Regions from separate parts of the Planctobacterium sp. AWH2_060 genome, predicted to be linked through region 1. Evidence: predicted binding sites of a transcription regulator. Region 1 holds the regulator's gene; each other region holds the start of a gene.
What was found. Region 1 encodes FliA, which starts transcription of late flagellar genes. Its sites were predicted from a motif close to CTAAAGNTNNNNNNNNNNNNGCCGATA; they were not measured.

Region 1 (7,819 bases):
ATCGCCTGGAAGCTATGGGGATCAGTTCGGAATTGGCAGAAGATGTGGTTTCTTACGCGCCGGAAAGTGCCAATGAGCGAGAAGCCTGGTTATTCATTCTTAAACTTTTGGCTAATAGACTTAAGACAACCCGTAACGATATTTTGACGCAAAGTGGTGTAATGGCGTTTCTTGGTCCCACCGGAACCGGAAAGACAACCACTATTGCGAAGCTAGCTGCGCAATACGCTAAACGCTATGGCGCAGATCAGGTGGCATTGGTGACCATCGACAGTTATAGAATCGCGGCCTATGAGCAGTTGGCAACCTACGGTAAAATTATTGGCTGCACGGTTAAAAAAGCAGCAAACGCACAAGAGTTATCCGACGTTTTATATCAATTTAGGAATAAAAGGTTAGTATTGATAGACACCGCAGGCTTCGGTCAGCGAGATACAAGATTAATCAAGCAGTTAGATACTTTAAATGAAGCATCTTGTGCTAATATCAAAATGTACATGGTGTTACAGGCAAATACGCAAAGACATGTCATGGAACATACATTACGTATTTATAACAAATTGCCGGTACAAGGTTGTATCTTTACCAAAATTGATGAATGCTTCTCATTAGGTGAGGCAATCAGTGTCGCAATTCAGGAAAGATTACCAGTGGCCTATTTGACTGATGGACAAAAGGTGCCAGAAGATATAAAAATAGCGGATGCAAAATATATTATTTCATTGGCAGCAAAGCTTTATAAAAAATATGAATTGCCGCATACTTCAAAACAAAGAACAGTACATTCAGCAGTAGCAGTATGATTGAGGACCAGGCGAGTAGTTTAAGAAAAATGAGCCAAAATAATTTAACAAAAGTCATCGCAATCACCGGCGGTAAAGGTGGTGTAGGGAAAACCAATGTGACCCTCAACACCGCTATTGCAATGGCAAAGCTGGGTAAAAAAGTACTGGTTCTTGACGCTGACCTGGGACTGGCTAATGTTGATGTTATGCTGGGCTTACGGGTTGGTAAAAATATCTCTCACGTTTTGTCTGGTGAGTGTTCTCTGGAAGATATTCTGATTGAAGGGCCTCTTGGTATCTTAATCGCGCCTGCCACATCCGGTACTCAAAACATGGCCGAGTTGTCACCTACCGAGCACGCAGGACTTATCAGAGCATTTAGCGAGTTAAAAATTCCGATTGATGTTTTGCTGGTAGATACGGCTGCGGGCATTTCCGATATGGTGCTAAGTTTCTGCCGGGCATCGCAAGATATTATGCTGGTGGTGTGTAACGAACCAACATCACTGACCGACGCCTATGCACTGATGAAGATCCTGAATCGCGATCACGGTGTATTTAAATTTAAGGTTGTGGCCAATATGGTCAGAAACGCCAGAGAAGGGCAGGAACTTTATGCCAAACTCTCCAAAGTAACTAATCGCTTTCTTGATGTTGCCCTGGAACTGGTGGCAACTGTGCCCTATGATGAAAATATACGCAAGGCTGTGCGTAAGCAAAAAGCTATTGTTGATGTATTCCCAGGTTCACCGGCTGCCTTAGCCATATCTCATCTGGCGAAGCAGGCGCTTTCATGGCCGATTCCGGCGCAACCCGGTGGTCATCTCGAGTTTTTCATTGAACAACTAGTTAAACGGCAGGCAGCGAGTAATCAGGCGTGAACAGTAAAGCAAACGCTTACAAACAACATGACGATAAAAGGTTGCTTGTGGAAAAGCACGCACCTCTGGTCAAGCGTATTGCTCACCACCTTATGGCGCGGTTACCCGCCAGTGTATTAGTTGAAGATTTGATTCAGGCTGGCATGATTGGCCTGTTAGAGGCATCACGAAATTTTGATGGTACCAAAGGTGCCAGTTTTGAGACCTTTGCAGGTATCAGGATCCGAGGGGCAATGCTGGATGAGATCCGCAAGGGTGACTGGACCCCCAGATCGGTGCACAAGAATGGCCGGGCGATAGCCGAAGCCATTAACGAAGTTGAAAGAGAAATCGGCGGTGATGCCAAAGACGTGGATGTCGCCGAAAAAATGCAGGTATCCCTTGCTGAATATCACCAAATGCTCTCAGAGGTCAATGCCGGTAAAATAATCGGTATAGAAGATTTAGGAGTGACAGAAGACGTTCTGACAACGGATAAAAATAAGGGCGAAAATACCCCTTTTGATGATCTTATGGAAGGTTCATTTCAAAAGGCTTTGGCAAATGCAATTACAACTTTGCCAGAACGTGAGGCAATTGTTTTGTCTCTGTACTATGATGAAGAACTGAATTTAAGAGAAATTGGTGAAGTACTGGATGTAAGTGAATCCAGGGTGAGCCAAATCCATAGTCAGGCTATGCTTAGATTGAAGTCCAGAATGCAGGCATGGCAAGCTGGATAGCGTATAATAATAAAACTTGATTGAATCCTCACTGGAGGCGGTTTTGGATAAAAACATGAAAATTCTCGTTGTTGATGACTTTTCTACAATGAGACGAATCATCAAAAACTTGTTGAAAGATCTCGGCTTTACCAATGTCCAGGAAGCTGATGATGGCAGCACTGCATTGCCGATGTTGCAACAAGGTGATTTTGATTTTGTAGTTACTGACTGGAATATGCCCGGCATGCAAGGTATCGATTTGTTGAGAGCAATTCGTGCCGATGACAAGCTGAAGCACACGCCGGTATTGATGGTAACTGCCGAAGCTAAAAAAGAACAAATCGTTGCTGCTGCCCAGGCAGGCGTAAATGGCTATGTTGTTAAGCCCTTTACTGCCGCTACGCTAAAAGAGAAGCTCGACAAAATTTTTGAGCGTCTTGGTTAGTTCAGGACAGTCCTGAGATAAAACGGAGCTGAAATGACTAATGAGAAAAGCTCTCCCATTTCGCTTGAAGATGCTAAGCAGTTAGTCGCATTTTTAGAGCAAGGGGATGATGAGGCCGCCAGGGCCTTACTTGAAGCCAGCAAAATCCAGGATTCAATGGAGTTATTTGCTGAGGTGGGTAAATTGACCCGCCAACTCCACGATTCTTTGAATACCTTTAACATTGATTCCCGAATCGTTGATCTCGCAAACGAAGACATCCCGGATGCTCAAACTCGTTTGAACTATGTAATCGAAACTACCGAGCAGGCTGCAAACCGAACGATGGATGCAGTTGAAAGTAGTATGCCGATCGCTGAGAAGATCAATTCGAGTATCAGCCACATTTTACCTGAGTGGAAAAAACTTATGACCCGCCAGTTAGAACTCGGTGAATTTAAGTCCCTTTGCCACGAACTTGACGGTTTTTTAGAACAAGCTAGTAAAGATTCTTCGCAATTGAACGATTTATTAACTGAGGTTCTGATGGCGCAGGGATATCAGGACTTAACCGGGCAGGTTATTCGTCGCGTGATTCAACTGGTTAAAGAAGTTGAAGATAGTCTCGTAAACATGCTCACAGTATTTGGTGAACCTGAAACCGAGCTTAAAAAGGTAGTCGGCAAAGTGGATAAATCGAAGAAGGCAGATGCGAGTGAAGCAGAGGGCCCGATTATTGACGCTGCGGAGAGAGATGATGTCGTTCAGGGACAAGACGATGTAGATGATCTGCTTTCGAGCCTGGGTTTTTAACGTGGAGTTGATGCATGTCGTTTGATGTTGACGAGGATATACTTCAGGACTTCCTGGTGGAAGCCGGGGAAATTCTGGAACAATTACAAGAGCAACTCGTCGATCTGGAAAACAATCCTGAAGATGCTGATTTGCTCAATGCAATATTCAGAGGCTATCACACCGTAAAAGGCGGTGCTGGCTTTCTGTCGCTAACCGAACTGGTGGATATCTGCCACGGTGCGGAAAACGTGTTTGATACCATGCGTAATGGTCAAAGACGGCTGACGCCCGAATTGATGGATGTCATTCTTCAGGCGACAGACGTCGTTGTGGAAATGTTCGAGCATGTTAAAGCCCGTGAACCTCTGCAGGCGGCAGATCAAACATTACTCGACACCCTGCATCGATTGAGCCAGCCGGAGAGCGCTGATGAAGCAGCGGCTCCAATTCCAGCTGCAGAGCCCGAATCCGCAACTGCCGAAGAGGCGGTTGATGACGATGATGAATTTTTTGATTTTGATGCGGACAGTGTCACATCAGATGACGATGGTGGTATCGATGAAATCAGCGAAGATGAATTCGAGCAACTACTAGACGAATTACATGGTTCAGGCGGAGCGCCAGGTAAGAAAGAAACGGCTGCGCCAGCCGCTGCTGCTCCCGCGCCTGCTGCTAGCAGCTCAGGTGGTGATGAAGACATTACCGATGAAGAGTTTGAGGCGCTGCTTGACCAATTACACGGCAAAGGCAAATTTGTTGGAGAGGGAGAATCTGCAAGTGCTGAGCCTGCCAGTGCTCCTGCCCCGGCTAAAGCACCAGCTCCCGCACCTGCTGCTACCAGTTCAGGTGATGACGACGATATTACCGACGAAGAGTTTGAAGCGTTGCTTGATCAGCTACACGGCTCTGGAAAAGGCCCGGGCGTAGAGCAAGCAGAAACGAAACCAGCGGCACCAGCCTCAGCGCCTAAGGCTGCTCCCGCACCAGCCCCCAAAGCGGCGCCAGCACCAGCTCCTAAAGCCGCACCTGCGCCAGCTCCTGTAGCCGCCGCGCCTAAGGCTGCGCCTGCGCCTGCGCCAGCTCCAGCCAAAGCTGAAGCCGCGCCGAAAAAGGACGACAAGAAAGCCGCTGCTGCAGCGCCCCCTGCTGAAACAACCGTACGGGTTGATACCAAGCGTCTTGATCAAATCATGAACATGGTGGGCGAGTTAGTGTTGGTGCGCAACCGCCTTCTTAGCCTCGGCATCAATCTCAATGATGAAAATATGTCGAAGGCTATTGCAAACCTTGATGTGGTAACCGGCGATCTGCAAGGTGCGGTAATGAAAACCCGCATGCAGCCCATTAAGAAAGTATTTGGCCGTTTCCCCAGAGTTGTACGTGACCTGGCCCGAAGCCTGAAAAAAGATATCGCGCTGGAACTTAAAGGTGAGGAAACCGACTTAGATAAAAACCTGGTTGAAGCTCTGGCGGATCCTTTGGTCCACCTGGTCAGAAACTCAGTTGATCACGGTATTGAAATGCCTGATGATCGTGTCGCCGCCGGTAAACCTGCCCGAGGCACTGTTACTCTGGCAGCCTCTCAGGAAGGTGACCACATTTTGCTTACCATTGACGATGATGGTAAGGGAATGGATCCGGAAAAATTGAAAGAGATTGCGATACGTCGCGGTGTACTTGATGCCGATGCTGCGGCAAGAATGTCAGATGTTGAAGCCTTTAATTTGATTTTTGCGCCCGGCTTTTCCACCAAGACCGAGATATCTGATATCTCCGGGCGCGGCGTTGGCATGGACGTGGTTAAAACCAAAATTAATCAGCTGAATGGTTCGGTGAGTATTGATTCAGAGTTGGGTAAGGGTACCCGTCTTGAAATCAAAGTACCACTGACTCTGGCGATACTACCCACCTTGATGATTATTGTCGGGGAGCAGACGTTTGCTCTGCCTTTGTCCTCAGTAAACGAAATCATCAATATGGACCTGAGCAAAACCAATACGGTAGATGGACAATTAACCATGATTGTTCGCTCTAAAGCTATTCCGCTGTTTTATTTGCGGGAGTGGTTGCGCCGCAAACCCGGTGAATTAGACAGAGCATCTGGGCATGTTGTGGTGGTACAAATTGGTACCCAACAAGTGGGCTTTGTCGTGGATTCCTTAATCGGTCAGGAAGAAGTAGTGATTAAACCTTTGGATGCGTTATTACAAGGTACTCCAGGTATGGCCGGGGCGACAATCACCAGTGATGGTGGCATCGCTTTGATATTGGATATACCAAGCCTGTTAAAACGCTATGCTAAAAAGGCTTTAAAGTAGGTTAAATCAAACTGCGAAAATGACTATCTGTAATGCCTTATAAAGTACTGGTTGTTGATGATTCTACCTTCTTTCGCCGGCGCGTATCGGAAATACTAAATCACTCCCCTGATCTCGAAGTCGTCGGGGATGCGCGCAATGGCAAAGAAGCGATAGAGTCGGTTAAACGGCTTAATCCAGATGTCGTTACCATGGATATAGAAATGCCGGTGATGGACGGTATCAGCGCAGTAAAAGAAATTATGCGCTCCCATCCCGTGCCTATAATTATGTTCTCATCGCTTACCTACGAAGGCGCTCAGGCAACACTGGACGCTCTCGAAGCGGGCGCCATGGATTTTCTACCTAAGCGGTTCGAAGATATCGCAAGGGACAGAAAAGAAGCCGTTGATCTCCTGCAACAACGAGTAAAAGCTTTAGGTCCAAGAAAGTTGCGCATGAGGGCCATGCGCTCTCCTGCTGCGCCCTCAGAGAAAAGTGCCCCTTCCACATCTTTTTTCCTAAGACAGCGCAAAGACAGTGCTGAGTTAGTCAAAGAAGCAGTCAGTACACCAACAATTGGCAGCTCCTTCAGAGCTTCCGGAAAACGTTATAAATTATTGGCTATTGGCACTTCAACAGGTGGCCCCGTTGCACTGCAAACCATTCTGACCAAATTTAAAAGTAATTTTCCTTATCCAATATTATTGGTTCAGCATATGCCGGGTACATTTACCTCTGCTTTTGCTGAAAGATTAAATAATATGTGCGATATTCAAGTGAAAGAAGCACAAAATGGCGACGTGCTGATGCCAGGGGTAGCATACCTGGCGCCTGGTGGCAGACAAATGTTATTGGAAGGTACCGCTGCCAGAGCAACAATCACTATTACCGATGTTCATAATTCAGATTTAGTCACCTATAAACCTAGTGTCGACCTGACCTTTTCTTCTGTTGCCAGGCTCTATGGTGGTGATGTGCTCGGCATTATATTGACCGGAATGGGGGCTGATGGCAAAGAGGGATGCAAAAAGTTAAAAGCGAGAGGGGCGACAATTTGGGCGCAGGATGAAAAATCCAGTGTGGTTTATGGCATGCCACAGGCGGTGGCCAGTGAGAAAATCGCAGAGAAAAGTATTGCACTCGCCGATTTTGCAGAAATGATTCAGAAAGAGATGTAATTCAGTCATAATGCACAACAATCAATTACAACCTTTTAACTGTCTTTAAAGAGCCGATATTAGTGATCATCTGGACTGTAGCAAATCAAAAAGGTGGTGTTGGAAAAACCACTACCACTGTGACCCTCGGCGGATTATTGGCGCAGCGAGGTGAACGGGTAATTTTGGTGGATACCGATCCTCATGCATCCTTGAGTTACTATTTTGGTATCGATTCCGAGGAACTCAGTGCCAGTGTTTACGATGTGTTTTTAGCGGGCAAAAACCTGACTAAAGATCGCGTATTAGATTGTTTGTGTCCTACCAAGCTGGATTCGCTGTTTATTTTGCCTGCCACTATGGCATTGGCGACGCTGGATCGGAAGTTAGGTTCTCAGGGGGGCATGGGGCTGGTGCTGAAAAAAGCACTACACTTGCTCAAGGATGAATTTGATTTTGCCCTGATTGACTGCCCTCCTGTTTTAGGGGTATTAATGGTCAATGCATTGGCGGCTTGCAGTCGTATATTGGTGCCTGTGCAAACTGAATTTTTGGCACTTAAGGGGCTGGATCGTATGATGCACACGCTGGAGATTATGGAAAAATCTCAAAATACAAAGTTCAATCATACGATTGTGCCCACCATGTATGACAAGCGAACCAATGCTGCACTGGATGCGTATAAAAAGTTGCGGGCCACTTATGGTGCCTCTGTCTGGTCTAGTGTTATCCCTGTGGATACCAGATTCAGAGAGGCCAGTCAGGCGCAGACG
Region 2 (7,819 bases), 110 kb from region 1:
GGAAAGAGTTCTTTTCAATCTGCGCTTCAACTGTGTTGCCATCGCCGGTATCAGGTTGTGTAGGTACCCGAAAGGTGATCAAGCGGTCACTTTGCATCTGGCCTTCGATGTGCCCACTGGAAGTACGGTTCAAATGCATGCGTTGTTCGTACGATGCACTTTTCATAGCTTCCTGAAAATTAATATCGCGGGCCTTATAACCAGGCGTATTTTGATTCGCCAGATTACCGGCGATCAGCTCCATCCGATCCTGCCGAACAGACACAGCGCGATGATGCAATGCGGTTAACTTGTCTAAACTGATGGCCATGATTTTTCTCCACAGCGTCAAAAAACTTACGGTGAAGTCAAAGCAAGGCACATGCCAAAAATGAGATTATGAAGATATTTATTTCGGAATACTGAACTGAGTCAGTTGCATTTAGCTGTTTACTCAGCCAATCAATAGCTGTACCGGATCACTTGCGGGTATAGTAAAGTCCGGGGTTGCAGCGGATCATGTTAAAATCAGAAGAGAGCCCCGCCATGGATTCAGACGCACCCAAGAACAGTACACCATCTTTATTCAGTACCGTGGCAATCTTTTGTAAAATGGCACTCTTTACTTCCGGTGCGAAGTAAATCAACACATTGCGGCAAAACACCATATCGAAGCGGCCAAGATTTGCATAGCTGTCCAACAGATTGAGTTGACGGAAATTGACCATCCGGGTTATTTCCGGCTTGATGCGCTTATTGCCTTCTGGCGTGTCTTCAAAAAAATGGCGTTTGCGTTCATCGGATAAGCCTCGCGACAACGAAAGGTTATCATAAGTGGCGTCTTTGCATTTCTTTAGCATTTCTGTAGACAAATCTGTTCCAGTTATCTGCACGCCTGGAAACCGACTGTTTTGTTTTTGATATTCTGCCGCCGCCATCGCGATTGAGTATGGCTCCTGTCCAGATGACGCAGCAGCGCACCATATCTTTATTGGCTGGCGATTATCAGCAAATTTAGCAAACAGCTCTTTATTGAGCAGTTCAAATGGATAGCGATCCCTGAACCACAGGGTTTCATTGGTGGTCATGGCATCAATCGCATCATCGCGTAAACCGCGATTGCGACCATTAATAATATCATTAACCACCTGACTGAGAGACGGCTCTTCATATTTGCGCATTAATGGTGCCAGACGACTACGCACCAGATACTGCTTATTGGGGCCCAAAACGATGCCGCAACAGCGCTCCAGAAACTCACTGAATAGCGTATAATCGTCTTCACTTAAGGTTTTATTTACCACCGACCATTATTCCGTAGCAGATTTATCCAGCCATTTTTTAACTGCAGTGGCCAATTCATCTGGGTGAAATTTTGCGATAAAATCATCAGCCCCAACTTTCTTAACCATGGCCTGGTTGAACACCCCACTTAAAGATGTGTGCAACACAACATGTAACTTGGCCAACTCCGGCGTACTTTTAATTTCAGCTGTCAGGGTATAGCCATCCATCTCAGGCATTTCAATATCACTGACAATGACCCCAACTTTGTCGGTAACATCGCCGGTTTCAGATGCAATCTCTTTTAATCGCTCAAGGGCTTCGCGACCATCTTTTGCCGCTTCAATCTCAAGGCCAAGAGACGACAACGCCTTCTTAACCTGACTGCGTGCTACAGAAGAATCGTCGGCGATAAAAATAATTTTGTTATCCAGACTGGCATCGTGCTTGGCCAATTCTTCCACCATGTCATCTCTAACCACTTCTCTGGCCGGGGCTATCTCATTGAGTATTTTTTCCACATCGAGAATTTCAATCAGCTCACCATCAACCTCTGTTACAGCTGTTAAATAGCTCGCTTTTCCCGCACCTTCTGGCGGTGGTAATATCGCTTCCCAGTTGATGTTAATGATGCGTTCTACTGATCCCACCAAAAAGCCCTGAACAGAACGGTTATATTCTGCAATGACAATAAAGCTGTTTTTGATATCTTCAATTTTTCTGCCGCCAGTGGCCATGCTCATATCAATAACAGAAATGGTTTGCCCCCGAATGTGCGCCACACCGCGCACCAGCGCATTGAGTTTTGGCATCGAAGTGAGTGGCGGGCATTGCAGTACTTCTCTTACTTTAAATACGTTTATGCCGTAGCGTTGCCGGTTATTCAACTTGAACAGCAGTAACTCAAGTCGATTTTGACCCACCAGCTGAGTTCGTTGGTTTACAGAATCTAAAATTCCCGCCATATAGCACCTCTAATTAATCCAATCAGGCACGATATTTGATTATCTAAATCACGTGATTGAAATTTATCCGCACAGCGTTATTTTTTTGACGCTGTCTAATGTTTTTAGAAATTGTCTTTAAGCATAGCCAAATTGGAAGAAAGTGAACATGAAAAATTTCGCCAACATCAAGAAAACTCTAAAACTTTCCCTAGTGGGATGGTTTATAACAACCAATATAGCGGCTGCGCAAGAAAAACATTTAATGCATGACCTGGTCAAAGAGACCGCTGAAATTTACGTTTATCAAAACGCTGACGTAGAAAACATCAATGATGTCGAGATAACGATCCGCGACGTCGATGAGCGAGTACACATACCAGTTTGCCCTGTTGATCTGGTTGCTAGTAGCAGTACACAGTCTTTGCAGCAATCCAATATCACAGTGAAAATCAGTTGCCCCAGCAACGGCTGGTTTTACTACATGAGTGCACAGGTTACTGAAATGCAGGAAGTGGTTGTTGTGTCAGACACGATTTCACCTGGTACTCTGCTAACAGAAAGTAATTTAACTATCGAGAAGATTGATAAACGCCGTTTACGTGGCGGCACATTTAGCGATAAAAGCCAAGTTATCGGAGCCAGATTAAAACGCCGGACGCGTGATGGCAGCCCGGTTACAGCAAACATGTTATGCTTTGTCTGTAAAGGCGATGCTATAGTAATTACCGCTAAACTGAGCGGTCTGGAAATTAAAACCAGCGGCATAGCGCTTCAGGACGGTAACATTGGCGATACTATATCAGTGAAAAATCGCCGCTCCAAGAAACAAATTGAAGCACAAGTCGCTAATGTCAACGAAGTTAAGGTGCATATCTGATTCGTCTCTTTTTCATGGGGTCAGAGTTGTTGAAACTTGCAGATTTGCAGTTTGCTTTCAACAACTCTGACCCCATGAAGTTATTGATTTTGTAGAGACTTTTTGGTGCTCATGGATTACACTTAAATCATTGATATCCGATGCACAAAAAAAAAGCGATATTGTAGGATTTTTATTAAAGTTAACTGTGTCAATGCCGATACACTAACTGAGGGTATCAAAAGTATTGGAATTTAATCATGGCTATTAACAATGTAAACGGTGCTGGCCAGAAACCGCAGTTGGAGAGTCAACGACTCAACCAGCAGCAGACTCAACAAGGCCAGAATGCAAATACAGCACAACAGGCAAACACTGCTGCTGCGACTCCGCGTCAGGATTCAGTGTCCTTGACTCAGTCTGCGCAACAGCTTGCAAATGTGCAAAAGAAAGGCAGTGATGCACCTGTAAACCAGGACAAAGTTGACAAACTTAAAGCAGCAATTCAAAACGGTTCATATAAGATCGACGCAGAGCAATTGGCTTCTAAGATCTCTAAAGCCGAGTCTGAGCTGTTTGGTTTATCTAAAGGCTAATGAATGTCAGACATGACTAAAGCACTTACACAACAAATTTCATTGCTGCAGGCTCTGAAAGAAAAGCTTGACGACGAGCTGGAATTAATTGTTGCCCGTAATGCTGATGGTCTGCTGACATTGGTTAATGAGAAGTCAGAGCTTCTGGAAAAAATCGCTGAGAATGATCAGCTGTTAAAATCAGAAAAATCATCATCTGGTGGACTTTCAGAAGAACAACAGCAGTTAGCTGAAAACGGCAAAGCCCTGTTATTACAATGCCAACATCAGACCGATGTTAATGCGCTGGCCGTCGAGAAAAACCAGATCCGCTTACAGCATTTGCGCAATGTTATGCTGGCAACGCGCAATAAAGAATCCATGACCTACACCAACAAAGGTAAAACCCAGGGCGGAATGCTGGGCAGCGGCGTGAAAGCTTAATCCCTTATCTTTTCTTAGTTCTTTTTTGTATTCCAACAATGCCTAATTAGTTATCTAGCACATTCGTCAGTAATAAACTCGATCTCTGAATACAACCCCAAAAAAAACCTCCAAAACAGGAGGCTTTTAAAATGGAATACTTTTCAAGGAATGAAGGTGATTAATAATAAATCACTTCTTTAACCTTTCTTGGTCGCGCCGTTGACAGGTAAATGTCGTAAACTTTCTGGAAATCCAGAGAAAGCTCGGTGGCGTAAACATCATCACCGACCGGATAGGATTTGACCACCTCGGCCCCGCGAATAACACCTTCAACTGAAGCTTTTAAATCATTATCCCTCAACACCAGGTTCGCTAGTGACTGTTCGGTATCAATTCGCTGTCCATACACTTGTTCTGCTAACTCTTTGTAGGCATCCAACTTCGACGCTTTGATGGCCATCAGCATTTTGACGGAATCATTACCGCCCATTTGAGAACTGATGGGCGCGTATCCCACAGCTGTCAATACCGGATAAGATTCAGGCTGCACATACTCCCACTCTACCTGTTTGTCATCGTAGTAAATGGCTTCCAGTGATTTGCATCCAGAAATACCAAAGGCCAGTGCACCAACTACCAGTACCTGATCAAGCCTGTTAACTAATTTACGCATAATAACTCACCTAAGTATTGCTCAGCCGGATTAATCAGCCGACACTATTGCTATCAATGACAGTTAAAATATTGACATTGAATTTTTGATAACAACACAAAGCAAGTTTTCTGCCAGCTCAGCTAAATTATCCTGATTTGTATAACAACAATGGTATACATCCTGCTAACACATGGCATAACAATCGTTTTTGTCTAGGTAGCAGCGGTTTTTTGACACTAAAAAAGAAACTGATCTACTTCCTGAGCAAAGATCTGAAATGGTTCAGAATGAGGTTGCCATGTACAAATTTATATTATTGTGTGCCATCACACTGCTCTCGATGAGCGCTCATTCCGCCTGGTTTGAGGCTTCTGGTCAGGCGGTTATTCACAATGACAACAAAGAGCTGGCGCGACAGCAGGCCACTCATGAGGCCATCAGGCAAGCACTTTTGTTTGCCGGCGCTTCAGTTCGCAGTGTTCAGGAAATGACTGATGGCTTATTGCAAAATGACCGGCTGGAGATCCGGGCCATTGGAGAAGTTGCCAGTGTAGAGTTGATCAGCGAGCATTATTTCGATGACTATATTGAAGTGGCAATTAGAGCGGATATTTTCCCCCAGCGAGACCAGTGCAGTGCCTCAGATTACAAAAAGAGCATTGTTACCAGTAAATTGCACATCAGTGCGTTTCGACAAGCCGCTATCGGAGGTCTTAATAACTTCTCAGGTCCCATTTCTGAGCGCCTAAAAACCAGCTTTGACACTTTTTCTCAACGGGCACTTATCAGCCAAATAGAGCCCTACTCCTTTTTCCCACAAGCACATGATTTAAAAACCCAATCTATGTTGTTGTCAGCAGAGTCTAATGCACAGTATGTACTGATTGGTGACATAGTTGAAATTAGCCTGGATTCCACTGAGCAAACCTATTTAGATGTGGCAAAATTTTGGGAAACCAGGCACCCGGAACGCAACCTGGCCATTCGCTTTTTATTAATCGATGGCACTAAAGGCGACATATTACTGGACAAGATCTATCGCACCTCCTCGGTGTGGGAATTTGACAGCCACAAAACGCTGGAAACGAATAGCAAAACCTTATGGCAATCATCATTTGGAAAGGTAACAGAAGAATTGCTACGAGAGTTAACGGCTGACGTTGACAACCTTATCGCCTGCAAACCCACCTACGGCAGAATTATCGCAATTAACAATAATAGTTTGTCGGTTAACCTTGGCACCAAACAAGGAGTACAAAAAGGTGATGAACTTGCCGTTTTCCAGATGAGACAGTTTTTCTCTCCTTCCGGTATGCCGCATTTCCAATACTCTATTCACCCTTCAAAAGTGACTGTAACGGAAGTCTTTTATGATTCATCATTACTCCGAGTTTCTGACGGCACTCCTCTGGCGAATATTCAACCAAACGATTTCGTCGTCAGGAGATAGGGGTTTTAAAGCAGATTGTGATGGGTAATAATTATTTCAGCTTTGATTAAACATATTAGCCAAAGCAAGTGCGTCCCCATAGTTTAACCGGATAAAACAAGAACCTCCTAAGTTTTAGATCTGCGTTCGAGTCGCGGTGGGGACGCCATTTTTACAGCTTTTCACAATAATTCTGTCTACATTGCGTAGTCAAAATATAGTCATGAGACCTTTATATACTCAACTCCCTTTTCATTAAACGAACAAACTGCTTTTGAGTTTGAATGTCTGCTCTGGGACGACACAACTCCCACCAATTTTTTACTATATCCAGTTCCAATGCCAACATTGACTTAATGTGGCAATTTTCCACCGCTACCACTTTCTCACGGCTGATGCCTAATTTGTCTGCGATCTGCTGTTGAGTATAGCTACTTTCCAGACGCAGCCCCCTTAGCACTTCGGAACGCTCAATATGTAACACATCTGTACTTTTAATGGCCATGTTCTATTACTACTTCCTCATATTGAGTTATCAGATTGTTCAATAAAATCTTTTTACCTGAAATACTTTCATATTCAGATAAAGTCACTTACCGCGCACGTTAACCAAATTCTATAAAAATGACAACACAAAGTGGATATTTTTTTTACCTACCTATATTTCCGTATTGTCTCCGCTCCAATTCCCCACATATCCACAGCAGACTGAACCTTGAAGGGCCTCAATTAGTTCATATATAGATTAGAGCGCGTTGAACTTTTCGGTATAAATTTCGTATTGCAAAGAGCAACAGGCTTAGTGAAGAAGCAGAACCAGGTGATGTGATGACGGTTGAAGAAGACTTCAGTGCATTTTTCGCAGAAGTAGCAGATGTAAAACAGCTTAAAACTGACGACAAAGTGTTTTTACAGAGAAAAGATGGCTCAGAACTGGCGAGACAGTTGCGCAGAGAAGCCATCAAAAACGAGCAGAGCCTCAGTAAGAACTATCTGACACTAGCTGATATCGATCCTCTGCCTCTCAATGATCCCATCCACTTTAAACAGGACGGGGTACAAGATCTGGTATATAAAAACCTGCGCCTTGGTAAGTATGCACTGGATAGCACGTTAAATATGCAATACATGAGTTTGCAGGTGGCGCACAAAGAAGTGTTTGATTTCATAACCCAATGTCATTTGCGTGGATTGAGATGTGTCCTGCTGAGACATGGTTTAAACGAACAAAAGAAACCATTTTCAGGCTATCTGAAAAGCTACCTGAATGTCTGGTTACAACAAATACCAGAAGTACTGGCATTCCATTCGAGCCAGATGCAACATGGCGGATTAAAAAGTACCTACGTTTTGTTGAAGAAAAACAAGCAACAGAAAGCAGAAAACCGGGAACGCCATAAACTCAAATAGCGTGTTATTAAGAATGATATTTAACTCTGCTTATTAGATGAGATCTTTTCCGCAGCTTTTAGTTTAACGGCCTTTGCCACTGGGGCATCTTGAGAAGATACTGACGTACTGATGATAGCGCTTACAATCAGCACTATAACAGTGAGCAATACACCGGTGAGTCCGAAACCTTTACTGGAACGATTCATAACCTACTCTTTTATTTTTGTTGTTGAGGTAATTGCGAAATTTAAGACTGCAATAGCTCCGTCAGTCACT
Region 3 (7,819 bases), 250 kb from region 1:
ACTGAGAATTTGTTCAAAAGTCAGGTGATGAGCTTTTTCACTGTCATTGTATAAGGGGTTACTGTTGAATTCGATCAAACGACTAACGGAGTGCCTGAGCGCTTTAGATGGAATGGTACCCCAGTGAGTGCAGCCGCCGCCCACCATTTCGTGTTTTTCGATTACTGCCACTTTTTTACCCGCTTTGGCGAGTTGCATTGCGACACCTTCGCCGCCCGGGCCTGTCCCTATGACTATGGCATCAAATTGATATTTGGGTTTGGTGGGTACTCTCTTACGACTTGCTCGCTTAGCCATTTTTGTCTCCAATTCAAGCGCTTATCAACAATCATAGCTAAGGATGGGCCGTTTGTGCAACGGCCCGCAGGGGAATCAGGCATACTGAAGTGGCATTCGGCTTAGATCCAGCCATTTATTTTTTTGCACTTCTAATGATGCTTTTAGTTCTTTGTACTTATAGCGAATCTCCAGGCCTTCATAAGACTGAATTAACGCTTGTTTTTTCAGGTCCATAAAAGTTTTACGAGCCTGATAGAATTCCGTCATTTTCAGCATTAGTGCGTCGTACTCAGCTTGCAACTTGCCCAATATTTCATCTTTGTTAGGAGGAGACAAACTCAGCGTTTTTTGCGTTGCATAGCGCAATTGCATTGCAAGTCGGGCTTTTTCAATGCGCTCTTCCGGACAGCGTCTCAGGTTATAGGTTAATTTAAACCAGGATAAGCCTTTGATTAACCATTTGGTGGGATCAAACTGCCACCAACGAATGCCATTGCGGTAATCATATTCGAAAATATGGTGAAAATTATGGTAGCCCTCACCAAAGGTAAAAAAGGCTAAAATATCATTGTCTTTGGCGGTGTTTTGGTCCGTGTAAGGTTGTCTTCCCCAAAGGTGTGCTAACGAGTTAATGAAGAATGTAACATGGTGAACAACCACCAACCGTAGCACACCTGCCAGCAGCAACATGCCTAACACATCCCCATTTAACCAGCCTAAAAATGCCGGAATACCAATGTTGGCAGCCAGGGAAATCTTGCCATAGTTATTGTGTTGCCACATGACTACTTTGTCTTTTTGCAGATCTCGACAATTGGCATAATCTTCAAAAGGGTTGGTTTTATAGTCCCTTAACATCCATCCAAGATGAGAGAACCAAAAGCCTTTTTTGGCTGAGTAGGGATCCTTTTCATTGTCATCTACGTGTCTGTGGTGGATGCGGTGATCTGAACACCAATGCAAAATACTGCGCTGAACCGCCATTGCTCCGAAGATAGCATAAAATACTTTAACAAGGGTGTGAGCCTCGTAAGCTTTGTGAGACCAAAGGCGGTGATAACCCGCGGTAATGGACATGCCTGACATCCAGATTAAAGCGATACAGGCAGTCACCTCTTTCCAGTCAAAACTGTTAAAATACGCCTCAACAGGCACTACAAAAATTGCCACAGAAGCGGTAATGATAAAAAATAATACGTTTACGAGAATCAGAGGTGGTTTAGTCATATTCAAATTTAAGCTTACAAGTGTTCGCTAATTTTAGTGTCTTCAATTAATATTGGCAACCTGAACATTACACCTTTCTAACCTGAGGAAGTCGTTTGAATCGCAAGGAACAAAAACTAAAAACTCGCAGGGCAATAATTGATGCTGCGTTTTCTATTATGGATGAGCAACGAGGACTTTCCAGTATCAGTTTGCGGGAGGTAGCGCGCAAGGCGGGAATTGCCCCGACATCATTCTATCGACATTTTACCGATATCGACGAGTTAGGCTTGACTCTGGTTGATGAGGCTGGCTTGGCGTTAAGGCAATTAATGCGTCAGGCGCGAATTCGCATCGAGTCCGGAGGAAGTGTCATTCAGACCTCTGTCGCCACCTTCATGGAATATGTTTCGGCAAACAGCAATGTATTTAGACTCTTGTTGCGCGAACATACCGGCACGTCTCAGGCATTTCGGGCGGCAGTGCAAAGAGAAATTGCCCATTTTGTTGAAGAGTTAACGGATTATACCGTCGCTACTACAAAAATGAGTCGCGAAATGTCGGGATTGCAGGCAGAAGCTATGGTACGTATCGTGTTCAGCGCTGGTGCGGACGCTATCGATGCCAGTGCTGAACAGAAATTATATTTAGCAAAAAGAGTGGAAAAGCAACTGCGCTTTATCGCTATCGGGGCATTGCGTTTTGCCCGCTCAGATCACAGTGAATAGTTAAAACACCATTAAATAGCGCACATTTGTACGCTATTTTCTTTTCAATATAACCCCAGACTCTATGTGATGGGTATAGGGAAACTGGTCAAACAGAGCCAGTTTCACAACGTCATGGCTGTTGCTTAGGGTTTTGACATTGTCAATGAGGGTATCCGGGTTGCAGGATATGTAAATGATTTCTTCATAAGCACGAATCAACTCAAGTGTATCATTATCGATCCCGGCCCGCGGAGGGTCCACCAATATGGTGGAAATTTCCAGGTTCTCCAGCCCCGCGCCTTCAAGACGTTTTTTGCTTTCCCCGGTATGATAATACTGAGTGAATTCCTCACTGGACATGCGCGCAATAAAAACATTATCCACCTGATTTAGCTTTATATTGTGATTTGCTGCGGCCACCGAAGTCCTGGATATTTCAGTACCGACTACCTTTCGAAAATTTTGCGCCAAAGGTATGGAGAAGTTGCCAGCCCCGCAATAGAATTCCAAAAGATCACCGTCTTTTTTATCGCGGGTGTTTTCGATACACCACTCAATCATGGATTGATTTACGTAGGGGTTGGGCTGGGTAAAGCTGTTTTCTACATGCATAAACTGATATTCGCGATCGAATACCTTTAAAGACTCAGTTATGAAATCCTGGTCTTTTATCAGTTTTTGCTTTTTGGCTCGACCAACGAAATTAACCTTATGTGTTGTTGCGATTGTTTGTTTTAACTTCGCTATTTCGGTTTCCCAGGTTTCATCTAACTGGCGGTGATACAACAATGAAATGACTGTTTCTCCGCTCAAACCACTCAAATAGTCGATTTGAAAAAGCCTATGTCTGAGTATGCTGTTGCCCCGGATGTGGCTGAGCAGCAATGTCATCAGCTCATTAATGGTTTCTATCGCCACCGGAAACTGATCGACTCGATACTTTTCCTTAGTATCCTGGTTGAACATTATGTGGAATAGATCATCGCCTTCATGCCAAACGCGAAACTCTGCTCTGGAACGGTAGTGCTGCAATGGTGAGGCGAAAACTGCCAGTTCTCCGTTGAAATAAGGATTAAACAGCTCTGCCAGCCTGCTTTGCTTTTCAGCAAGTTGTGACTGATAGATATCGGGATCACTGGGTATATGTTGCATAGAAAGTTGTCGCCGGAAATTTATTAATGAAAATCAAATAGCCGCGCATACTACCATATTTTTACCCTGAACACCTCTATACCCAAATCACCTCAAGATGCTAGCTCTGAAACAGTATCTTGAGGTGGTTTGGGTATACAGGTGCCTTTCTTTTAATTAGCGACTAAAATCTATGCAGGGTAAGCCGATAACAAGGATGAGGTTAAATGAGGATAGTGTCATGAACTTAGGTGATATCAAATCCACTGGTTCTGAAAAGACCGCAGTGGAAAATAAAAAGGTAACGCCTGATAAGCCAGCTATAGCGGGAGAAAATCAGGCTCTAAAGGAATTGGCGGCCGAGCAGGTTTCATTGAGTAGTAATGCCAAGTCCGTGGCTGCTGCGCGTATCTTGCAGACCAGCTTTGATCAATCAGTGGTTTTTTCAGGACAGCAGGAATTGCTGGCTGGATTAAAACCAAAGTCGCAGAATAAGCCCTTTGATTTTGAAGAAGTAGCCGAAAATGTATTGAACTTTATCGGCGGGGCGCTGAAATTGGCGAAACAAAATGGCGCTGATGATGAGAAGCTAGAAGAGATGTTCCAACAGGCTCGCAAAGGAGTGGAAAAAGGTATCTCTCAGGCTCGCAAAGATTTATCTGCATTCATGAATGAAGAGCTGGACGAAGGGATCTCTAATAGCCTCAAAGCCATAACTAAAGGTTTGGATGAATTACGCGAGGAGTATTTTGGGAAGGAAGAGACCGATGCTGTTAGTGCGCAGCAAAGTGTAAAGGCTGAACAACAGGATAGCAGTGAGTTAACTTTAACTACGCGTGATGGCGATGAAGTTCAGATTTCCTTTGAAACTATTCAACGCTTCCAGGCGCAACAAGAAGTTTTTGTCAAACAACAAGCTGAAAAGCGAGATGGCGAAGACGTTGAATCAGGACAACTCACCGTTGCTGCTCAACAATCCTATGAATTTATTCAGGCTGAACGTTTTAGTTTCTCTGTAAAAGGCGAGCTGAGCGCCGAAGAGATGGAAGATATCGCGGCTTTTGTCGAACAGACATCTGGCCTTGTGGATGAGTTCTTTAATGGGGATATTCAAAAGGCATTTAATCAGGCCAGTGAAATTGGCTTAGAGGACTCTCAGATTGCCGGGTTTGCACTAGAATTGTCACGCACTGAAAAGATCGAAACAGTGCAGCGTTATGAGCAGGTGTCAAATTACAAAGACGAAGATAATCAGTCTGCTAAGCCTGCGATTAAGACAATCTCAGAGTACCTGGACAATTTACTGGATTCGCTAGACACCAATGATCGGTTATTCGGTCAACGCAATACATTCGATGAATTGGTCAATGGACTCATCAGTGAAGTTGAAAATATTAAAACGCCGGAATTACTGGAGGCCTTTAATCGTTTTCAGGAGTTCAATCAGCGGTTGTTAAGCGGCTTGCCAGGCAGTGAGTCTAAAACAGCCCCGGATAGTGAAAATAAAGTTGTAGAATAAAGAAAAGCGCCAAGTGGCGCTTTTCACACATTGTCTAACGACTAACCAACTGGTTATTCTTCTTTTTCGTTGCGGTCTTTGGCAATCCTTACTTTAAGAGTGCGATCCTCAAATTCACTGTCATTGAGCTTGTTAACAACTTTATCTACGTCCCTGGCAGGAATTTCAACGAAGCCGAAACCCTTTCTTTTCCCTGTTTTGCGATCTCTGAGCAGGCGAACCGAATTTACATTGGTAACCTTGTCAAAATAATCTTTCACTGTTTGTTCGTTGACGCGATAAGGCAGATTACCGACGTAAAGCGTTGCAACTTCAGAATCAGTTTCATCATCTTCCTGATCGCCTGTTGAGGCATTTGGCATAAAGGCCAGTATTAATGCTGTAACTACAGCACCTAATAGAAAAGCGATTGGGGAGTTGATGGAAAGCAGATCGAAATCTAATAATAAGTAGCCTGCAACACCGACAATTGCGCCAATTGCCAGGCTTGGTAAGAAAAATGGCATGAGATATCCTTTAACTATAATTATTGTAATGTGTCAGGGTGTTTGACTTTTTAGTGTTAATGTTGTGTAAACATCAAAAACCCATAAACAATAGTAACCAATATCTGACTAAACACAATCCTATGTTTATGTATAGGAAGCAGAAACTCAGAGCGGTGCTTATATATAACAATAGTAGCTGACTTTATTCTGCGTCTTTAATAGTAGTTTTATGAAACTCAGTTTGTGCAGTGGACAGTGTTTTTTGACTGTTTCGGATGCTTATTTGCTCGTTTAGTGTAAAAACTGAGCATTCAAAACAAAATTGTCAATTATTTGAAATAAAGTATTGACGGTGTAAATCATGTCTGTAGAATGCGCGCCTCGCTTGGGGAGACAATCTTTCGAAGCGGCTTCTTAAAGTCTAAAACCGAATTGAGTGAAAACTCTACGGGCCTTTAAGTAAGCGGGCTACAACAAGTTACTTGAAAAAATAAACTCAAATAAAATGTTGACAAGCCAAACGGGAAGTGTAGAATGCGCATCCCGCTTGAGGAGAGACTCAGGCAGCTAACAAAAACAAGTTAGCAACGTTCTTTAACAATCAGCAATAAGACAATCTGTGTGGGCATCGATTGATTTTGATGTCGACCCAAAAAATTTATATTTTCGATTTTAATTGAAGAGTTTGATCATGGCTCAGATTGAACGCTGGCGGCAGGCCTAACACATGCAAGTCGAACGGTAACAGGATAGCTTGCTATCGCTGACGAGTGGCGGACGGGTGAGTAATACTTAGGGATCTGCCCCGGGGTGGGGGACAACCATTGGAAACGATGGCTAATACCGCATAACGTCTACGGACCAAAGAGGGCTTCGGCTCTCGCCCTGGGATGAACCTAAGCGAGATTAGCTTGTTGGTGAGGTAAAGGCTCACCAAGGCGACGATCTCTAGCTGTTCTGAGAGGAAGATCAGCCACACTGGGACTGAGACACGGCCCAGACTCCTACGGGAGGCAGCAGTGGGGAATATTGCACAATGGGGGAAACCCTGATGCAGCCATGCCGCGTGTGTGAAGAAGGCCTTCGGGTTGTAAAGCACTTTCAGTGAGGAGGAAAGGTTGAAGGTTAATACCCTTTAGCTGTGACGTTACTCACAGAAGAAGCACCGGCTAACTCCGTGCCAGCAGCCGCGGTAATACGGAGGGTGCGAGCGTTAATCGGAATTACTGGGCGTAAAGCGCACGCAGGCGGCTATATAAGCCAGATGTGAAAGCCCCGGGCTTAACCTGGGAGAGTCATTTGGAACTGTATAGCTAGAGTTTTGGAGAGGAGAGTGGAATTCCAGGTGTAGCGGTGAAATGCGTAGATATCTGGAGGAACATCAGTGGCGAAGGCGGCTCTCTGGCCAAAAACTGACGCTCATGTGCGAAAGCGTGGGTAGCGAACAGGATTAGATACCCTGGTAGTCCACGCCGTAAACGCTGTCTACTAGCTGTATGCGGATTCATTTCTGTGTGTAGCGAAGCTAACGCGCTAAGTAGACCGCCTGGGGAGTACGGCCGCAAGGTTAAAACTCAAATGAATTGACGGGGGCCCGCACAAGCGGTGGAGCATGTGGTTTAATTCGATGCAACGCGAAGAACCTTACCTACACTTGACATGCAGAGAACTTTCCAGAGATGGATAGGTGCCTTCGGGAACTCTGACACAGGTGCTGCATGGCTGTCGTCAGCTCGTGTCGTGAGATGTTGGGTTAAGTCCCGCAACGAGCGCAACCCTTGTCCTTAGTTGCCAGCATTTGGTTGGGCACTTTAAGGAGACTGCCGGTGACAAACCGGAGGAAGGTGGGGACGACGTCAAGTCATCATGGCCCTTACGTGTAGGGCTACACACGTGCTACAATGGCAGATACAGAGGGATGCGAGACAGTGATGTGGAGCGGAGCCCTTAAAGTCTGTCGTAGTCCGGATTGGAGTCTGCAACTCGACTCCATGAAGTCGGAATCGCTAGTAATCGCAGGTCAGCATACTGCGGTGAATACGTTCCCGGGCCTTGTACACACCGCCCGTCACACCATGGGAGTGGGATGCAAAAGAAGTAGTTAGTCTAACCTTCGGGAGGGCGATTACCACTTTGTGTTTCATGACTGGGGTGAAGTCGTAACAAGGTAACCCTAGGGGAACCTGGGGTTGGATCACCTCCTTACGTAAAGGTGTCGAATTGAATTCAATTCGATGTTCACACAGATTGTTTTATTGTATGTAGGTTGGACTTTAGTCCGACTAAGCCTTAACAGATAGGTTTGCTTTTAAGTTTATCTGTTAAGGTTTTTTTGACCCTCGGGTTGACCTTAATTTGTTCTTTAAAAAAGTAAAGTAAAGAAGACCGAAGAAAGCCTAAGCCGTTGGCTCAGGTGCAATGAAGGCCTGTAGCTCAGCTGGTTAGAGCGCACCCCTGATAAGGGTGAGGTCGGCAGTTCAAGTCTG
Region 4 (7,819 bases), 290 kb from region 1:
TGATTGCATCAGAAACGCAATTTACAGGACCTGAAGATGGAAACCCTAGATAAAATCAAACAGCAAATCGCTGAAAACCCAATCCTTTTGTACATGAAAGGTTCGCCAAAGTTACCTAGCTGTGGTTTTTCCTCGCAGGCAGCACAAATTATGATGAGCTGCGGTGAGCAGTTCGCTTATGTGGATATTTTGCAGAACCCTGACATTCGCGCAGAACTACCCAAATACGCTGAATGGCCAACGTTTCCGCAACTGTGGATTGAAGGTGAGTTAATTGGCGGAAGCGATATTTTGCTGGAAATGTATCAGCAGGGTGAGTTGCAGCCTATGATTAAAGCTGCTGCTGAGCGCGCTAATGCTGACGGCGACAAGGCTTAATACGGCAACTGTAAAATGGAAAAGCTGCTGATTTCTGGCAGCTTTTTTTTATACCTAAAATTTCAAGGGGTCAGAGTTCTTGAAACGTTAATCGAACTTCAAGAACTCTGACCCCTTGAATTTTTTTTGCTTAGCAAACTTCTTTGAAAAGTGATTCGTCGATGATGGTGCTGTCGATGATTTGCTGCGTTAATTGCGTACATTTACCGCATTGGTTGGCGATGGCCATGTGGGCGCGAAGATCACGGATGTTGCCAACACCTTGCTCGGTGACAGCTTGTTTTATATCTTTGTCTGTAATGGCGTTACAAAGACACACGTACATCAATGGCTTCCTGTGGTTAAATGTGAATTAATTTTAATCTTTAGGTAAGTTTGGAGTTGAAAATCATTCTCACTTACCGTTACAAATGATAATAATTGTTATTTAAAATATTGCAAGCTTTTGTTTGCGTTATTTTTCTGTTCGCCACGATAAAAATATCTGTAAACCGGGCAATTTTTCAGCGAGCGATTAGAATATTTGAATCATTCGATTGAATTTATAGATTGGTTTTTACTGAACTGTCCTTATATCCTTGCCGTATTCGAATTTTATTCTCTACTGACTCTGGTCGGTAGGGAGATTAAGTTAACTATCATTGGAGAATATAATGAGTGTACTAGTAGGTCGTCCCGCTCCTGATTTCACTGCTGCAGCAGTACTGGGTAATGGTGAAATTGTTGACGAATTCAATCTTGCTGACGCTATCAAAGGCAAAGCAGCAGTTGTTTTCTTCTATCCATTAGACTTTACCTTTGTATGTCCTTCTGAGCTGATCGCTTTCGATCACCGTTACGAAGAGTTCCAAAAGCGTGGTGTTGAAGTGATCGGTGTTTCTATCGATTCACAATTCACTCACAACGCATGGCGTAACACTGCCGAGAAAGACGGCGGTATCGGTCCGGTTAAATACACCCTGGTAGCAGACGTTAAGCACGAAATTTGTCAGGCATACGACGTTGAGCACCCAGAAGCTGGTGTGGCTTTCCGTGGTTCTTTCCTGATTGACAAAGAAGGTGTGGTTCGTCACCAGGTTGTCAACGATCTGCCTCTGGGTCGTAACATCGACGAAATGCTGCGCATGGTTGATGCATTGAACTTCCACGAAGAGCACGGCGAAGTTTGCCCTGCTGGTTGGTCTGAAGGTAAAAAAGGTATGGACGCAAGCCCAGCTGGTGTTGCTGCTTACTTGTCTGAGAACGCTGAAGGTCTATAAGGCTCCGTTTTCCCGAATAGCGAAAACCCGGCATCTGCCGGGTTTTTTAATGATTGTTTAAAAGACTATAAGGGCCAGCCCCCCAGGTGCTTAACCCGGTTTACCAGTTTGCAAAACAATTGTGCGGTTTTCTCTGCATCGTATAAAGCGGAGTGAGCCTCGTCTTGATCAAAGGCAACCCCGGCTTGTTCACACGCTTTCACTAATACGGTTTGCCCGTAAATGAGTGCTGATAAGCTGGTGGTATCAAAAGAAACAAAGGGGTGGAACGGACTGCGTTTGATATTTTGTCGTTCTGTGGCGGCGTTTAAAAAGCTCATATCAAAAGCGGCATTGTGTGCCACCATCACGCAGCGCTGACAATCCGCCTCTTTTTGATGTTTGCGGATCTCTTTAAACATTTCTTTCAGCGCGAATTCTTCGGATACCGCACCGCGCAACGCACAGTGGGGGTCAATGCCGTTAAAATCCAGTGCAGACTTTTCCAGATTGGCGCCTTCGAATGGCTCAACGTGAAAGTGAATGGTTTTATCAATCGATAAGAACCCTTCATAATTCATTTTAAGCGTGACGGCAGCTATTTCTAAAAGTGCATCGGTTCGTGCGTTAAAACCCGCCGTTTCGATATCTACAACAACTGGAAAATAACCTCTAAAACGCTCGTTAATGGCGTGTCCATCATCCTGCATATAAATCCTAACTGAAACCTCAGGCTCAAAAACGCAGATTATTGCAGGCTTGGCATGACTTATCCATGATTAATCGAAGAGCGGCTTTTATTAGCTAACTTTTTGTGCAATCCATGCCATGCACTGATAAACTGAAAAGGCTTGCTGTTGAATTTCGGATTATGGCTGGCGTTAGCAGCATAAATGTTCAACCTTTTTTAATAATGGTCGATACAGGCATTGGAGAGGGCAGAAATTAACGATTTCTGTGTATGACTGTAATAAAAAGAAGACGAAGAAAGCGTAGAGGCAATAATGAAAAAGTTATTGGCACTGTTATTAATTACGCCATTACTGGCACAGGCCAGTTTACGGCAATATAAGGCTGATGTGGAAGAGTCTGTTTGGTTCAATAGCGAACCGAATCGTCTGCATTGTACCCTCAACCATCAAATCCCCGGTTACGGTACTGCGTCCTTTACCAGCTCAGCCAGCAAAATTCTGAATATGGAATTCAATCTGGACATGTTGCGACTGCCTAAGAATTATGGTGTAGCAGCGGTGTATTCTGTGCCGCCAAAGTGGATGCCCGGACTGATGCATAAAAATATTGCGGATATGACCATCAGAAAGCAATTCGATGGTGATTTACCGGAGCAGGCTGCCTGGACTATGTTGTCGGAACTGGAAAAGGGTTTTTGGCCAACCTTGTACTATCAGGATTGGTATAGTCAATATGATAAAGTCGCTGTCGCGCTGAATGCCAGCAACTTCCACGAACCCTATGAGCAATTCGTCAATTGCGTTTCCAATCTGTTGCCCTATAGCTTTGATGATATTAAATACACGGTACTGACCTACAAGTTTGGCGGTTCGGATTTAACCAAAGCCTCTAAACGCAAACTGGACATGATTGGCGCCTATCTACAGGAAGATCCCGATTTGGAATTGGTGTTGTTGAATGGTTACACCGATAGTTACGGTGGTAAATCCAAAAACAAAGAAGTGTCTGAAATGCGGGCCAATGCCATTAAGAGCTACTTTGTTAGTATGGGAGTCGATGGTGAACGAATTGATGTTACCGGTCATGGTGAACGACGCCATGCAGCCCCAAACACCACGTCTAATGCCAGAGCTAAAAACCGCCGAGTCGTGATACGGATGCAAAAAGCGTAAACATATCTTAAGTATGAGAAAGCCGCTGAACATAGCGGCTTTTTCATTTCCAGAGCATGGTAGTTCAAGGGGTCAGAGTTCTTGAAAGTCCAATTTACTCCTATGCAGAATCCTAAGCATCTGAATATATTGATAAAAGTGGTTTCAAGAACTCTGACCCCTTGAATTAGAATAGGGTAAACAGCAGTACTGCCAGCATTAAACCTACCATGGGGATTACCACTGTTAAGGCGGCCACTGGCCAGTAGGCTTGCTGGTGAGTTTCGTGACAGATGGCGCGAATAGTGGTTACGATATAGCCGTTATGGGGCAGGGTATCGATGGCACCTGAGGAGATGGATACTATGCGATGTAGTTGTTCCGGGTTAACGCCTTGCTCCAGATAATGTGGCCCTAAAAGGGGCATGGCGATGGCCTGACCGCCGGAGGCCGAACCGGTTAAACCGGCAATTACACTGACGGCAACTGCCGCACCTAACAATTCGTTGCCGGGTAAACTGGTCATCACCGCAACGGCGGATTCAAATGCCGGTGTAACTTTAGCGACAGAGCCAAATCCCACCACCGCGGCGGTATTACCGATGGCCAGTAATGCGCCTATGGTGCCCTGGTTCACAGCCGAAGAGATATCCTTAAAGCGTTTAAAGTTCAACAGCAAAATGGTTAACACACCGCCGCCTAAAGCGACTATCAGGGCCAGTTGTTGTAATGATTCATGAAAGGTGAAAGATAACCCCAGTACCACAAACAGCGGCAATAAGCTCAACCAGAAGTTGGGCAAGTCTTGCTGTTGTGACAAGTCCGGGTCGATATCACGGGCCTCAAAATGTTCACCATTGGCCACCGCTTTGGCAATCATGCGGTTTATCCACCAAAAGCCCCATACCGCCATAAACAAGGACACCACCAGGCTCACTTCCCAGGCGGCAAAGGGCGATGTGCCCAGATATTTAATGGGGATCCAGTTTTGAATTTCCGGAGAACCGGCGCTGGTCATGGTAAAAGTGACCGAACCAAACGCCAGTGCGGCGGGAATAAAACGTCTGGGCAAATTGGCATCTTTAAACAAGCTAAGCGCCATAGGATAAACAGAAAAGGCAACGACAAAAACACTGACACCGCCGTAAGTTAACACAGCGCAGGCCAGCACCACTGCGGCTACGGCATGCTTCTTACCCAATTTGCCAATGATGGTATGGGCGATGGCATCCGCGGCTCCGGTATCTTCCATAAATTTGCCAAACAAAGCACCTAATAAAAACATGAAAAACCAGGCGGCAACAAATCCAGAAAAGCCATTCATATAACTGCTGACAAAATTATTGTCACCCAGAAACACCGGTAAGCCCGAACACAGGGCCACTAATAAGGCACACAAAGGTGCGGCAATAAATAAGTTGAAACCGCGGATGGTCAGGAATATTAACAGCGCAAGCCCACCAAACAGGCCAATAAAACTCAGCATAGGGAATATCTATTGTTTTTCTTTTAGTGTGCGAAATTCAGCGGGGCTTGTCAGCCTCTGAGGTGGATTATTTTTACAATAAATTAACAGAGTAAAGTCTGGGGAAGTTTACAGCATGCAGACTTCCCCGATTTTTATGTGGTTTTACTGAGCTGTCATCAATTCTTCGACATAACTCTTTAAGGATGTCAGCCCGGCGTCTTCCCCTATTTTGATGGCTTCTTCTACTGACTTCCCTTCATTCCAGTAAGCATCCAAAGCAAACAGGGCACCGACGCGATTACCGCTGCCGCAATGTAAAAACACATTGCCCTGATGTTCGGTTAAGGCTGCTTTGAAGCGCTCTACATTCTCTCTGGTCAGGGCGCTTTTAGAATCAATTGGGATATGCAAATAATCCATGCCCAACTGCTCTACATAATCGGCCTCGTCAAAATCTGTAAATTCCCCGTCACCGCGAAAATTAATAACAGTGGTAATGCCTTGTAGGCTGAGATTATTCAGGTTTGTCTTATCAGGTTGCCCTCCGGTAAGTACATTATCGGGCAGCGTTTTCAGATTTTTTATCTCTGCCAGTGACGTTTCAGGGGTGGCTAAGACAGTAACATTGAGCAGCAATAAAACCAGTAGTGTCGACAACTTGGTGGAAAACTTCATGATATTGACCTTTCAACATGGATACCAGTCATGAGTGTAGACGAGCATTGAACGGCTTAACAACCGAAATTTTGCTCAAGTAATTTTGTGTTTCTGCCGATAGTTAAATCAAAGCAAGAACAATTCAAATCGGTTGAGAGGCAACAATGAATATCAGTAAGAAAAGTGCGCAAGGTCCATTAGACGTTTTTCGTAAGTTTATCTTTGTAGGTTGCAATTCTATTGGCTTTGGCGCGGCTGCCTATCTTATCTTCTTGGCATTTTTGACCATGCAAACCGGCGCTACTATTTGAAGGCCAGGGCTTGAGCCCTGACTACTATTTAACAATAAATCAGATAAACAATGCGCCAGTCAGGATATAAAAACTGACTAAAAGCAAAATGGGTACGCGCATGGTCTTTAATAACCAGAAACCCAATAACACTAAAATCATATCTACCGCGCCACTAACAGCACTGATAAACACCGGCTGATACAGAGCGCTGAGCAACAGCCCGGTAACACAGGCATTCACGCCTGAAACGGCACTTTGCAAACGAGAATTGGCTGCGAGGGATTGCCAGCTGTCTAACAGGGCAATTACCAAAAGAAATCCCGGTAGAAAAATCATTAAAGTGGCAATTAGTGCCGATAATATGGGCGCTGCTGGCAACCAGTGGTAACCCAGCCAGGTTGCCAGGGTAAACATGGGGCCGGGTACCGCTTGTGCCGCCGCATATCCGGATAAAAACACATCGTTACTGATGCTGTCGGCCAACATGTTTTGCAACATCGGCAGTACAACGTGTCCCCCACCAAATACCAAACTACCTGCGCTATAAAAATAGTTAGCCAGAGCCAACTCTGGCGCCAATTTAGCTAAAAAGGGGAGCGAGACTAGTAAAGCAAAAAACACCACCAGTGGTGTTATTCTGGGTTTGTTCAAGGTTGTTGTAACCACAGCTTGTTGCGGTTTGTTTGTTAACAATGCCAATCCAAGCAAGGCGCAGCATAAAAGCACTAACATTTGTATCAGTAATGATGGTAACAGGATGCACACACAGGCGGTTAGGATACAAACAGTCTGTGTGATTTTTCCTTGGCAAAAACTGCGAAACATACCCAAAGTGGCATCGGCTACAACCACAACAGCCAATAATTTTAATCCGTGAATAATGCCCTGATATATCGGCTCTGAGCTTAGTGCTGTACCAAAGCTGGCCAACAATATCATCAGAATAACTGACGGGCTGGTAAATGCCACAAAAGCACAAATCCCTCCCAATGTACCCGCCATGCGATAGCCAATGGCAAAACCGGTTTGACTGGAGCCGGGACCGGGTAAGAATTGCGACAGGGCGACTATTTGGGCGTACTCTTCATCTGTCAGCCAGCTCAAATCGTCTACAAAGCGTTTTTTGAAATAGCCGAGGTGGGCTGCCGGCCCGCCAAAACTGACACATCCCAGCATTAAAAATTGTTTGAAAATAGTGAGTAGCATAAGTTTATTGAGCTGTGCTGTCGTTTAAGTAGTTAATGACGGTATCTGGAAAGTCTGTAAAAACACCGTCCACCTTTGCCCGGTTAAATAAGGCGTTCAACAGAGCTTCTGCAGTAACATTGTCTGCCAATGCATCTTTTCGGAAAGTGTATGGATGCACTGATAATCCGGCTTTTTGTGCACTTTCAGCATAACCTGTGCTTTGGTAAGTATTATTTTTTAGGGTTAACACTTGCGGGATCCAGGGACCAATTCCATCTGCAAAGCTGGCGATGTCCGCTAATCCCTGTTCTGTTTTAAGGTAATCGTAATTGGTATCAGATTCTTGCCAGTCGTTCTCGCCAATCAACTGAATTAGCTTGGTTTTAAGTCCCAGTTTCTGACGCAACCGTTGGCTGTGTAGAAAATCAAAACACTGAATAAAAACGTTGGCGTTGCGCTTGTTCAGATTAAACGAATTGAGTTTAGCGACTAGTATTTGGGCGATATCTCTGCTTTGCTCAAAGTGCCACTGCGGCGCTTTTATTTCCATATACCAGCCGATGTTTTTTCCTGTTTGTCGGTTTAGTTGTTGAACCAGATTGATATGTTCATCCAGAGTGGCAATGCGGAAGTCTGTGCTTCCATTAAAACGCTGCGGGTAGACAGGTTTTTGCTGCGAATTCGTGCGCTCATGCACCAGCAACGATTTCAACTCCATGAGCGTAAAGTCGATGGCATAGTATCGTCCGTCTT

Region 2: flgM (flagellar biosynthesis anti-sigma factor FlgM) is a predicted target of FliA. The motif match lies at 3,263-3,289, and genes of this name have one in related genera.
Region 3: ACXAD8_RS11070 (DUF5610 domain-containing protein) is a predicted target of FliA. The motif match lies at 3,511-3,537, and genes of this name have one in related genera.
Region 4: ACXAD8_RS08745 (flagellar protein MotY) is a predicted target of FliA. The motif match lies at 2,474-2,500, and genes of this name have one in related genera.

What each region holds. Positions count from the first base shown of each region.
Region 1 covers NZ_JBSWTG010000001.1:2,337,836-2,345,654, reverse strand. Annotated here, with positions in the region: gene flhF (flagellar biosynthesis protein FlhF) at 1-803, shown strand, start outside; gene ACXAD8_RS09955 (MinD/ParA family protein) at 800-1,666, shown strand; gene ACXAD8_RS09950 (RNA polymerase sigma factor FliA) at 1,663-2,388, shown strand; gene cheY (chemotaxis response regulator CheY) at 2,432-2,815, shown strand; gene ACXAD8_RS09940 (protein phosphatase CheZ) at 2,849-3,607, shown strand; gene ACXAD8_RS09935 (chemotaxis protein CheA) at 3,622-5,907, shown strand; gene ACXAD8_RS09930 (protein-glutamate methylesterase/protein-glutamine glutaminase) at 5,940-7,067, shown strand; gene ACXAD8_RS09925 (ParA family protein) at 7,130-7,819, shown strand, end outside.
Region 2 covers NZ_JBSWTG010000001.1:2,448,297-2,456,115, forward strand. Annotated here, with positions in the region: gene flgB (flagellar basal body rod protein FlgB) at 1-310, opposite strand, end outside; gene ACXAD8_RS10455 (CheR family methyltransferase) at 459-1,283, opposite strand; gene ACXAD8_RS10460 (chemotaxis protein CheV) at 1,290-2,228, opposite strand; gene flgA (flagellar basal body P-ring formation chaperone FlgA) at 2,377-3,087, shown strand; gene flgM (flagellar biosynthesis anti-sigma factor FlgM) at 3,327-3,662, shown strand; gene flgN (flagellar export chaperone FlgN) at 3,675-4,085, shown strand; gene ACXAD8_RS10480 (LPP20 family lipoprotein) at 4,246-4,740, opposite strand; gene ACXAD8_RS10485 (flagella assembly protein FlgT) at 5,021-6,172, shown strand; gene ACXAD8_RS10490 (transcriptional regulator) at 6,384-6,656, opposite strand; gene smrA (DNA endonuclease SmrA) at 6,980-7,561, shown strand; gene ACXAD8_RS10500 (hypothetical protein) at 7,582-7,749, opposite strand.
Region 3 covers NZ_JBSWTG010000001.1:2,587,037-2,594,855, reverse strand. Annotated here, with positions in the region: gene sthA (Si-specific NAD(P)(+) transhydrogenase) at 1-297, opposite strand, end outside; gene ACXAD8_RS11085 (acyl-CoA desaturase) at 373-1,506, opposite strand; gene fabR (HTH-type transcriptional repressor FabR) at 1,602-2,213, shown strand; gene trmA (tRNA (uridine(54)-C5)-methyltransferase TrmA) at 2,247-3,347, opposite strand; gene ACXAD8_RS11070 (DUF5610 domain-containing protein) at 3,568-4,845, shown strand; gene ACXAD8_RS11065 (RNA recognition motif domain-containing protein) at 4,899-5,351, opposite strand; rRNA gene ACXAD8_RS11060 (16S ribosomal RNA) at 6,007-7,538, shown strand; tRNA gene ACXAD8_RS11055 (tRNA-Ile) at 7,756-7,819, shown strand, end outside.
Region 4 covers NZ_JBSWTG010000001.1:2,044,108-2,051,926, reverse strand. Annotated here, with positions in the region: gene grxD (Grx4 family monothiol glutaredoxin) at 37-378, shown strand; gene ACXAD8_RS08760 ((2Fe-2S)-binding protein) at 509-703, opposite strand; gene ACXAD8_RS08755 (peroxiredoxin) at 1,032-1,637, shown strand; gene rnt (ribonuclease T) at 1,703-2,326, opposite strand; gene ACXAD8_RS08745 (flagellar protein MotY) at 2,621-3,481, shown strand; gene ACXAD8_RS08740 (GntP family permease) at 3,648-4,946, opposite strand; gene ACXAD8_RS08735 (protein tyrosine phosphatase family protein) at 5,091-5,603, opposite strand; gene ACXAD8_RS08730 (hypothetical protein) at 5,750-5,896, shown strand; gene chrA (chromate efflux transporter) at 5,936-7,084, opposite strand; gene glpQ (glycerophosphodiester phosphodiesterase) at 7,089-7,819, opposite strand, start outside.